Regions from separate parts of the Nonomuraea sp. NPDC049646 genome, predicted to be linked through region 1. Evidence: riboswitches for the same ligand, from Rfam matches in the RefSeq annotation. Region 1 holds a riboswitch; the other holds the start of a gene.
What was found. A riboswitch is a leader RNA that binds a small molecule or an ion and turns the genes downstream of it on or off. The one in region 1 is predicted to bind cyclic di-AMP.

Region 1 (5,042 bases):
CTGGAGCGGAGACTCCACCCAGGCCGACGCCTGTCTGACCACTCTGTTTCCCCCAGCCGGTGGATGGCCTTGCACGACCCGCCTCAAGGTAGCCCGGCCTGCTTAAGCCGCAAGAAACGACACGTGAACAATGGAGGGTATGAACTCGCTGATGCTCAACACCGACGGTGTGCAGATACCACAGCTCGGCTTCGGCGTCTGGCAGGTCCCTGCCGACGACGCCGAGCACGCGGTGACCACCGCGCTGCGCGCCGGATACCGGCACGTCGACACCGCCGCCGCCTACGAGAACGAGGAGGGCGTCGGCCGGGCCGTGCGCGCCGCCGGGGTGCCGCGGGAGAAGGTGTTCGTCACCACCAAGCTGTGGAACGGCGATCACGGGCGCGCCGAGCAGGCCTTCGACGAGAGCCTGGCCCGCCTGGGCCTCGACTACGTAGATCTTTTCCTGATCCACTGGCCGGTCCCGCAGCAGGACAGGTACGTGCAGGCCTGGCGGGCGCTGGAGAAGATCTACCGGGACGGCCGGGCCAAGGCCATCGGGGTCTCCAACTTCACGATCGCCACCCTGACCCGGCTGATGGAGGAGACCGACATCACGCCGTCGATCAACCAGATCGAGCTGCACCCGTACTTCCAGCAGCGCGAGATGCGCGCCTTCCACGAGGCCAACGGCATCCTGACCGAGGCGTGGAGCCCGCTCGGGCAGGGCAAGGGGCTGCTGGCCGACCCGGCGCTGCGCGTGCTGTCGGAGAAGTACGGCAAGACGCCCGCCCAGATCGTGCTGCGCTGGCACCTCCAGCTCGGCAACGTGGTGATCCCCAAGTCGGTCACGCCGTCGCGGATCGAGGAGAACATCGACGTGTTCGACTTCATCCTCGACACCGAGGACATGGCGGCCATCGGCGCGATGAACGCGGGGCGGCGGATCGGGCCCGACCCCGACTCGTTCAACCTGACCTGAGCGCTCTACGATCTCGGTCGTGCGAGATTTCACCTGGGGAATAGCGGCGACCGGCGGCATCGCGCGTACCGTGGGGGCGGCCATCGTGGCCGAGCCCGGCATGCGGGTGGCCGCCGTCGGCTCGCGGAGCCCGCTCAGGGCGCGGGCGCTGGCCGACGAGCTGGGCGCGGAGTCGGCCTACGGCTCCTACGAGGCCCTGTGCGCCGATCCGGCCGTCGACGCGATCTACGTCGCCACGCCGCACGCCCAGCACCTGGAGGTGGCCGAGGCGGCCATCGCGGCGGGCAAGTCCGTGCTGTGCGAGAAGCCGCTGGCGGCCGACGTGGCCGACGCCGAGCGCATGGTGGCGCTGGCCCGCGCGGCCGGGGTCTTTCTCATGGAGGCGATGTGGATGCGCTTCAACCCGCTCATCCAGCGGGTGGCGGCCGATCCGCGCTTCGGTGAGATCCGGTCGGTGCGGGCCTCGTTCGGCTTCGCGCTGCCCTACGACCCCGCCCACCGGCTGTGGGCGCCGGAGCTGGGCGGCGGAGCCCTGCTCGACCTGGGGATCTACCCGTTCGGGCTGGCGCAGCTGCTGCTCGGCATGCCCGCGGAGCTGCGGATGGCCGGCTCGCTGGCGCCCAGCGGGGTCGACGCCGAGGCCGGCGGGCTGCTGCTGTACCCGGACGGGCGGCGGGCCCTGGTGGACGTCTCGCTGCTGGCCCATCACGCCAACGACGCGAGCGTGGTGGGCACGTCGATGCGGGCCGACATCGCGGCGCCGTTCTGGGCGCCACGGCGGGTGCTGCTGTCGGGGCCGTCGATGGAGACGGAGGAGCTGGTGCTCGACCCGGCCGACAACGGGTACGCGGGCGAGCTGCGCGAGGTGCGCGCGGCCACGATCGAGGGCCGCACCGAGAGCGCGATCATGCCGCTTGACGAATCCCTTGCCATGATGGGGCTTCTGGCCGAAGCACGGGCACAACTCTCCTAGCTGGACCTTTAGGCATTTGCCACACTCTTGCCCGATGTATTACCTTGTGGGGCATCTCGCGGCAGACGTCCGGTTTGTCCGGCTTTGTCCAACCATCGCAAGACATTTCACAGGATCGTCCTGTGACCGCTGAATCCGCCTCCGGGCGGAACCGGGGACCCACGTCCTTTGGGGTGAATCGGCACTTCGGTGCCGTAGGGCAGCTTCCACGTCCGAACCCGTCAGCTAACCCGGTAAGCGGCATGGAAGCAAGGAGTAATGCCCTCGATGGCCAAGCACCGTCCCATCCGTGCCCCGAAGATCACCTACGCCCACGCCGCGCTCGGCGCGGCCATCCTCGCCTCCGCCATCGGCGCCCACGCCACCGCCGCGGCCGCCGACAGCGCGGGCCCGGCGGCGGCGACCGGCCACTCGGCCGTCGCGCCGCAGGCCGCCGCCCAGACCCGCAAGGCGGAGGAGACCCAGGTCAACGTCACCGCCCAGCAGGTCCTGGCCATGGCCAAGGCCCAGGTCGGCACCTCCGAGAACGCCTACGGCGGCGGCACCAAGTTCCAGAAGTGGTACGCCGACTCCCAGCGCGCCGCCGAGACCATCGCCCGCGACGGCGGCACCCGCGCGATGTACCTGAACGCCCCCTGGTGCTCGATCTTCGTCTCCTGGGTCGGCGAGCACACCGGCGCCCGCCCGCAGGTCGGCTGGGACGCCTGGACCGTGGCCCACGCCAAGTGGTTCGCCGCCAACGACCGCTGGGGAGCCGAGGCCAGGCCCGGAGCCGTGGTCTTCTTCTCCTGGGGCGGCAGCAAGAGCCTGGACGCCATCCAGCACGTCGGCTTCGTCGTCAAGGACAACGGCGACGGCACGATCTCCACGATCGAGGGCAACACCGGCAACGGCAAGGTCGAGGAGCGCGTCCGTCCGAAGTCGCAGGTCGTCGGCTACGGATACCCCCAGTACGCGAGCTGACCTCCCCCGCTCCGAGCGCGCGTCCCGCACGAGGACGCGCGCTCGCCGCGTCTTCAGGGCCGGACCGCCAGCAGCGAGTACAGGATCGGCAGGTGCGAGTCCCCGAACGGGAACCGGTACCGGCCGTCCGCGCCCTGGGTCAGCAGGCCGCGCGGGTCCATCTCCGTCTCGACGTGCTCGCCCAGCTCGGCCACCGTGAACCCGGCCCGCGCCGCCGCCGTGACGATCTCGCCCACCGAGTGCGGGTACTCGACCGCCTCGTGGGCCTCGGTCACCACCGCGGCGTCGGCGTACGTGCCGGTCACCGTCTCCCGGTGGGCCTTGCCGCCGCCGTAGGGCCAGTCGGCCACCAGCGGGTCGAGCGAGGACACCGTCTCGTAGGCCGGATGCAGGTCGACCAGCACCAGCCGCCCGCCGGGCCGCAGCGCCATGGCCGCGCCGCGCATCCAGGCGTCCAGGTCGCCGATCCAGCACAGCACGCCGTACGTGGCCACCGCCAGGTCGAAGCCGCCGGCCAGCGACTCCGGCAGCCGCTGCGTGTCGGCCTCCACGAACGTGGCCGCCAGCCCGGCCCTGTCCGCCAGGTCGCGGGCGCGGGCGACCGCCACCGGGGAGAAGTCGACGCCGGTCACCCGCGCTCCCAGCCGTGCCCAGCTCAGCGTGTCCAGGCCGAAGTGGCACTGGAGGTGGAGCAGGTCCAGGCCGGCGACGTCGCCGGCCAGGCGGCGTTCGAGCGCGTAGAGGGTCTGCCGGCCGGCGAGGAAGGCGTCGACGTCGTAGAACCGGTCGGCGGAGGTGGAGCCGTGGACGCGGGCGCGCTCGTCCCAGAGGGCCCGGTTGGGGACGGGGGCGTCTTGTGCGGGTTGGTGCATGGGGCGAGGATGGCACATCGGCCACCCGGCCGCACGACCGGTACGGTGCCTGGAGGCGGACGGTCCGCGCCCGCGTGTCGATCCGGCCGGCGCCCGTTCGACGCTTCGGCGAGGCCGGCTCCGCCCGGGGGCCGCGGACGGAAGGGACGGCACGATGAAATTCATGATCGTCGGCAAGGCCAACGGGGAGACCGAGGCCGGGGCGCTGCCCAGCCAGGAGCTCGTCGACAACATGCACGCCTACAACGAGGCGCTGGCCAAGGCGGGGGTGCTGCTGGCCGCCGAAGGGCTCTACCCGAGCTCGCAGGGCGCGCAGATCGCCTACAGCAGCGGCCGGGCCACGGTGATCGACGGTCCGTTCGCCGAGGCCAAGGAGCTGATCGCGGGGTTCTGGCTGATCCAGGTGAAGTCCAGGGAGGAGGCTCTGGAATGGGCCATGCGCGTGCCCGTCCCGGAGGGCTCCGACGGGATCGGCCTGGACGTGTGGCGGGTCTACGACGCCTCCGACGCGCCCGACGCGGCCTCGTCCGACCCGGCGGAGATCGAGCGGGAGAAGGCCATGCGCAGGCGTCTGGACGGGCAGGAGGGCTGACCTCGGCTTGCGGCCCCCGGACGGTGCTGGTGTCATGAGCCGGTGATGGCTTCCGACACCCACCGGGCGATCGAGGCGGTCTGGCGGATCGAGGCGCCCCGGCTCATCGCCGGCCTGGCCGGGCTGGTGCGCGACGTCGGCCTGGCCGAGGAGCTGGCCCAGGACGCGCTGGTCGCGGCCCTGGAGCAGTGGCCGGGATCGGGCGTGCCCCGCAACCCGGGCGCCTGGCTGATGACGGTGTCCAAGCGCCGCGCCGTCGACCTGATCCGCAGGAACGAGCGCATGTCCCGCAACCTGGCCGAGCTGGGCCACCGGCTGGAGGCCGCCGGTGAGCCGCCCGAGCCCGACGAGATCGAGGACGACCTGCTGCGGCTGGTCTTCACCGCCTGCCATCCGGCGCTGTCGATGGAGGCCCGGGTGGCCCTGACGCTGCGGGTGCTCGGCGGCCTGAGCACCGAGGAGATCGCCCGCGCGTTCCTGGTGCCCGAGCCGACCGCCGCCCAGCGGATCGTGCGGGCCAAGCGCACCCTGGCCGACCGGAGGGTCCCGTTCGAGGTGCCGCAGGGCGCCGAGCTGGCCGGACGCCTGTCGTCCGTGCTGGAGGTCATCTACCTGATCTTCAACGAGGGGTACTCGGCGACCGCGGGCGACGACTGGATGCGGCCCGGCCTGTGCGAGGAC
Region 2 (5,042 bases), on a different contig from region 1:
TAGCTGTACGCCGTGCTCGCGGTGAGGCCCGTGTCGTTGTACGTGGTGCCCGTGACGGTCGTGACCAGCGTGCCGCCGCGGTAGACCTCGTAGCCGGTCACCGCCACGTTGTCGGTGGAGGCGTCCCAGGCCAGGGCCACGCTCGTGTTCGTGACGCCGGTCGAGCGCAGGTTGCCCGGCACGGACGGCGCGGTCGTGTCGCTGCCGCCGCCGCCGGAGACCTTCCACAGCGCCGCCACGTTCGGCGGCTCCCAGCCGGGCTGGGAGGTGTGCGCCTGGAGGCAGACGTAGTCGACGCCGTTGTAGGTGACGACCGTGCCCGCCGTGTAGGCGGTCCACGGGGCCCAGGCCGCCGCGTACGCCACCGTGCTGGCGGAGGCGAGCGGTGGGGCGGCCACGGCCGCGGTGAGGGGCAGGGCCAACGCCGCCATTCCCGCCAGGACCTTGCTCAGAATGGTGTGTTTCATGTCGCTCCGACATCCGTTGGGGGGTGTGTGGGGAGTGGGATGGGAGACTTCTGGGGAAACTATTAGGAAAGTTTCCTTTAAGTTGTGAATCGACGGTAGCCTCTGCCTGGGGGAGCGTCAATACGTATCGGTCAGGCGTCCGTAATCGTGCCGGTCAGACCGCGGACACGGCCGTTCACGAGGGGATAACGGTTCGGGAACGGGGGCTGACGGCGGGCTGAGCCGTGGCTCAGCATGGGAGCGTGGCAGGAATCTCCGCCTGGCGGCGGACGCCCACGCGACGCGGGCCCTACGTGGCCCGCGCGGTCGCGGAGTTACGGTCCTGGCCGTCGCTGAACGTCAGCGGCACCGGTCAACAGGTCGCCTTCGCCGTACACGGAACCGAGATCCTGCGCCTGGCCGGCCGGGACGAGGTCCACCTGCGGCTCACCGCCCCCGCCATCGGCCGCCTGGAGCCGTATCTGCGGGCCTGCGACCAGGTTCACGCCTGCCGCGACCGCGCCTGGGTCGCCGTGCAGGTCGACGCCGAGCCGGATCTGGAATTGTTGCTGGCCCTCACCAGCGTGGCGATAAAGGCGCACGTGGCGTGAACCGATTCGCTGCGTAGCGTTTCTCCGACGCAGCGTCGAATTCATTGCCGCCATTTGCCTGGGAATTACTCGCCGGGTAGCTTGGTTGTACACAGCCGAACGGGGAGTCGTCCCAGGTAGGGATGGCATTGCCAGGGAATTACCCTAGCGGGACCCGTGTTGTACAGAATCGATGCGGGCAATCCCCGCATCCGGGCGTCGCGCAAATACCTTCAGGCCCTTTCCCGGGCCCGGGAAGACGATGCGTCAGCCCTTTGCCTGACCAAGAGACCGCTGAATCCGCCTGTGCGCGGAACCGGGGACCCATGTGTCCAATGGGGTGAATCGGCACCGTGGTGCCGTAGGGCAGCTTCCCGCCCGAACCCGTCAGCTAACCCGGCAAGCGGCACGGAAGCTCAAGGAGTAACACCCTCATGGCCAAGCACCGTCTTCACCGTGCCTTCAAGCTCGACCTCGCCAAGATCGCTCTCGGCGCGACCGCCGTCGCCGGCGTGCTCGGCACGCACGCGGCAGTGAACGCCGACACCACCCACGCCACCGCCCACACCGCCGCCCAGACCGCCAAGGTCGCCGGCGTGGCCGCGCAGCCGCACGTCGCGCAGAACCGCGCCGCCGACGAGAGCGCCAAGGGCAAGGTCAACGTCACCGCCGCCCAGGTGCTGGCCACGGCCCGCGCCCAGGTCGGCACGTCGGAGGACGCCAACGGCGGCGGCACCAAGTTCCAGAAGTGGTACGCCGACTCCCAGCGCGCCGCCGAGACCGCCGCGCGTGACGGCGGCAACCGCGCCATGTACCTGAACGCCCCCTGGTGCTCGATGTTCGTCTCCTGGGTCGGCGAGCAGACCGGCGCCCGCCCGCAGGTCGGCTGGGACGCCTACACCGTGACCCACGCCAAGTGGTTCGCCGCCAACCACCGCTGGGGCACCGAGGCCAAGCCGGGCGCCGTCGTCTTCTTCTCCTGGAGCGGCAGCAAGAGCCTGAGCGACATCCAGCACGTCGGCTTCGTCGTCAAGGACAACGGCGACGGCACGATCTCCACGATCGAGGGCAACACCGGCAACGGCAAGGTCGAGCAGCGCGTCCGCCCGACCTCCCAGGTCGTCGGCTACGGCTACCCGTCGTACGCCGCCTGATCCACCCTTGCGAAAGAGCGCATTCCCCGAGGGGAGTGCGCTCTTTCGCGTTCAGGGCCGCCGCTGCCGCTGGACCAGGGCCGCCGCGGCCTGCCCGGCCGAGCGGGCCGCGCCCGGCTCCTCGGAGATCATCGCGGTCACCGTGGCGCCGTCGATCAGGGTGAGCAACTGCTCGGCGAGCAGGCCGGGGTCCCCGGCTCCCGCCTCCTCGGCGAGCGAGCGCAGGTAGGCGCGCAGGCGCTCCTTGTGCTCGCGCACCGCCGTGCGGACGGCGGCCGAACCGGCGCCCAGCTCGGCGAAGGCGTTGGCGAACCCGCAGCCGCGGAAGTCGTCCTCGGCGAACCAGCGTTCCAGCCAGGCGAAGACCGCCGGGACGGGGTCGCCGGCGTCGGCCACGTACGCGGTGAGCGAGGCCATCCAGCGTTCGTCGCGCCGCCGCAGATAGGCCACGACCAGCGCCTCCTTCGACGGGAAGCACTGGTAGAGGCGCTTCAGCGAGAGGCCGGAGGCGGCCCGGATCTCGTCCATGCCGACCGCCTGCACGCCGCGGCGGTAGAACAGGTCGCCCGCGGCGTCCAGCAGCCGCTGCTCGTGATCCATGACACCCCTCCAGGTGCTTGCCGCGGAGAACGGTCGTTCTCTACGCTAGCGCACAACCCGGGAGAACGACCGTTCTCCCGATCGGAGAGGACTGCCCATGACCCGCCCGCCCGTGCCGCCGTTCACCGAGGAGACCGCCCGGATCAAGGTCCAGGCCGCCGAGGACGCCTGGAACACCCGCGACCCCGAACGCGTCGCGCTCGCGTACACCGAGGACTCGGTGTGGCGCAACCGCGGCGAGTTCGTCACCGGCCGCGCCGGGATCGCGGAGTTCCTGCGCCGCAAGTGGGCCCGCGAGCTGGACTACGCCCTGCGCAAGGAGCTGTGGGCGTTCACCGGCGACCGCATCGCCGTCCGCTTCCAGTACGAGTCCCGCGACGCCGCCGGCCAGTGGTGGCGCAGCTACGGCAACGAGCAGTGGGAGTTCGACGCGTCGGGGCTGATGCGCCGCCGGGAGGCCAGCGTCAACGACGTCGCCATCACCGAGGATGAACGCCGCATCTTCGGCTCCCGCCCGCCGTCCGAACACGGCGTGGACGTCCTCGGGATCCGCCGCGCGGAGATCGCCGGGGTAAGGTCGGAAGGCCGATCGTAGGAGGTCTGACATGGCGGTCTTGCTGCTGGGCACCCTCGACACCAAGGGGGAGGAGTACGCCCTCGTCCGCGACCTGATCATCCGGGCCGGCCAGGGCGTCGTCCTCATGGACACCGGCGTCATGGGCGCCCCGGCGCTGGCCGCCGACGTCCCCGCCGAGGCCGTGGCGCGGGCCGCGGGCACCACCCTCGACCGGCTCAGGAGCGCCGGCGACCGCGGCGCCGCGCTCGCCGCGATGGCCGCCGGGGCCACCGCCCTGGCCCAGGACCTGCACGCCCGCGGCGAGCTGAGCGGCGTGCTCGCGCTCGGCGGCAGCGGCGGCTCCTCCATCGCCGCCGCCGTCATGCGGGCGCTGCCCGTCGGCCTGCCCAAGCTGCTCGTCTCGACCATGGTCAGCGGCGACGTGTCGGCCTACGTCGGGGAGACCGACGTGACGCTCATGTACAGCGTCGTCGACGTCGCGGGCGTCAACTCCGTCTCCCGCCGCATCCTGACCAACGCCGCCGCCGCCGTCAGCGCGATGGCCGCCTCCCACGACGCCGGCGCCGAGCCGTCCGGTGAGGACAAACCGCTGGTCGCGGCCACGATGTTCGGCGTCACCACGCCCGCCGTCGACGCCGCGCGGGCCCGGCTGGAGTCCCTGGGCTACGAGGTGCTGGTCTTCCACGCCACCGGCTCGGGCGGACGGGCCATGGAGGCGCTGGCGGCCGGCGGCCACTTCGCCGGGGTGCTCGACCTGACCACCACCGAACTGGCCGACGAGCTCGTCGGCGGCGTGTTGTCGGCGGGCCCCGACCGCCTGACCGCCGCCGGGCGGGCCGGCATCCCGCAGGTCGTCAGCCTGGGGGCCGTCGACATGGTCAACTTCGGCCCGATGGAGACCGTGCCGGACCGGTTCAGGTCACGGCAGCTCCTGGTGCACAACCCGACGGTGACGCTCATGCGCACCACCCCCGCCGAGAACGCCGAGATCGGGCGGGCGATCGGCGAGCGGCTGGCCCGCGCGTCGGGGCCGGTCACGCTGTTCGTGCCGCGCGGCGGCGTCTCGGCCGTCGACGTCGAGGGCGGCCCGTTCCACGACCCGGCGGCCGACGCGGCCTGCTTCGACGCCGTGCTCGCGGCCGTCGCGGGCGGCGCCGTCGAGGTCGTGCAGAGCGACCAGGACATCAACAACGCGCAGTTCGCCGTGGCGGCCGCCGACCGGCTGCACCGGCTGATCGAGAAGGGGGCCTGATGCGTCGCGACGAGGCACTACGGAGGTTGCGCGCCGAGCGGGAGGCGGGCCGGCTGATCATCGGCGGCGGCGCGGGCACCGGGCTGTCGGCCAAGTCCGCCGAGGCGGGCGGGGTCGACCTGCTCATCATCTACAACTCCGGGCGGTTCCGGATGGCCGGCCGCGGCTCGCTCGCCGGCCTGATGCCCTACGGCGACGCCAACGCGATCGTCGTGGAGATGGCGGGGGAGGTCCTGCCGGTCGTCAAGGACACGCCGGTGCTGGCCGGGGTGTGCGGGACCGACCCGTTCCGGCTGATGCCGCGCTTCCTCGACGAGCTGAAGGACATGGGCTTCACCGGCGTCCAGAACTTCCCGACGGTCGGCCTGATCGACGGTGTCTTCCGGGCGAACCTGGAGGAGACCGGCATGGGCTTCGACCTGG

Region 2: it holds a riboswitch for cyclic di-AMP, as region 1 does, so the genes downstream of both, ACIBQ8_RS14695 (CHAP domain-containing protein) here and ACIBQ8_RS00865 (CHAP domain-containing protein) in region 1, are expected to answer to the same signal.

Annotation. Positions count from the first base shown of each region.
Region 1 covers NZ_JBITLU010000001.1:187,487-192,528, forward strand. The annotation lists gene ACIBQ8_RS00850 (hypothetical protein) at 1-42, opposite strand, end outside; gene ACIBQ8_RS00855 (aldo/keto reductase) at 140-961, shown strand; gene ACIBQ8_RS00860 (Gfo/Idh/MocA family protein) at 981-1,934, shown strand; cyclic di-AMP (ydaO/yuaA leader) riboswitch at 2,052-2,189, shown strand; gene ACIBQ8_RS00865 (CHAP domain-containing protein) at 2,202-2,897, shown strand; gene ACIBQ8_RS00870 (class I SAM-dependent methyltransferase) at 2,951-3,769, opposite strand; gene ACIBQ8_RS00875 (YciI family protein) at 3,924-4,361, shown strand; gene ACIBQ8_RS00880 (RNA polymerase sigma factor) at 4,407-5,042, shown strand, end outside.
Region 2 covers NZ_JBITLU010000004.1:479,599-484,640, forward strand. The annotation lists gene ACIBQ8_RS14685 (glycosyl hydrolase family 18 protein) at 1-467, opposite strand, end outside; gene ACIBQ8_RS14690 (luciferase family protein) at 710-1,057, shown strand; cyclic di-AMP (ydaO/yuaA leader) riboswitch at 1,319-1,456, shown strand; gene ACIBQ8_RS14695 (CHAP domain-containing protein) at 1,471-2,190, shown strand; gene ACIBQ8_RS14700 (TetR/AcrR family transcriptional regulator) at 2,242-2,790, opposite strand; gene ACIBQ8_RS14705 (nuclear transport factor 2 family protein) at 2,882-3,385, shown strand; gene ACIBQ8_RS14710 (Tm-1-like ATP-binding domain-containing protein) at 3,396-4,619, shown strand; gene ACIBQ8_RS14715 (phosphoenolpyruvate hydrolase family protein) at 4,619-5,042, shown strand, end outside.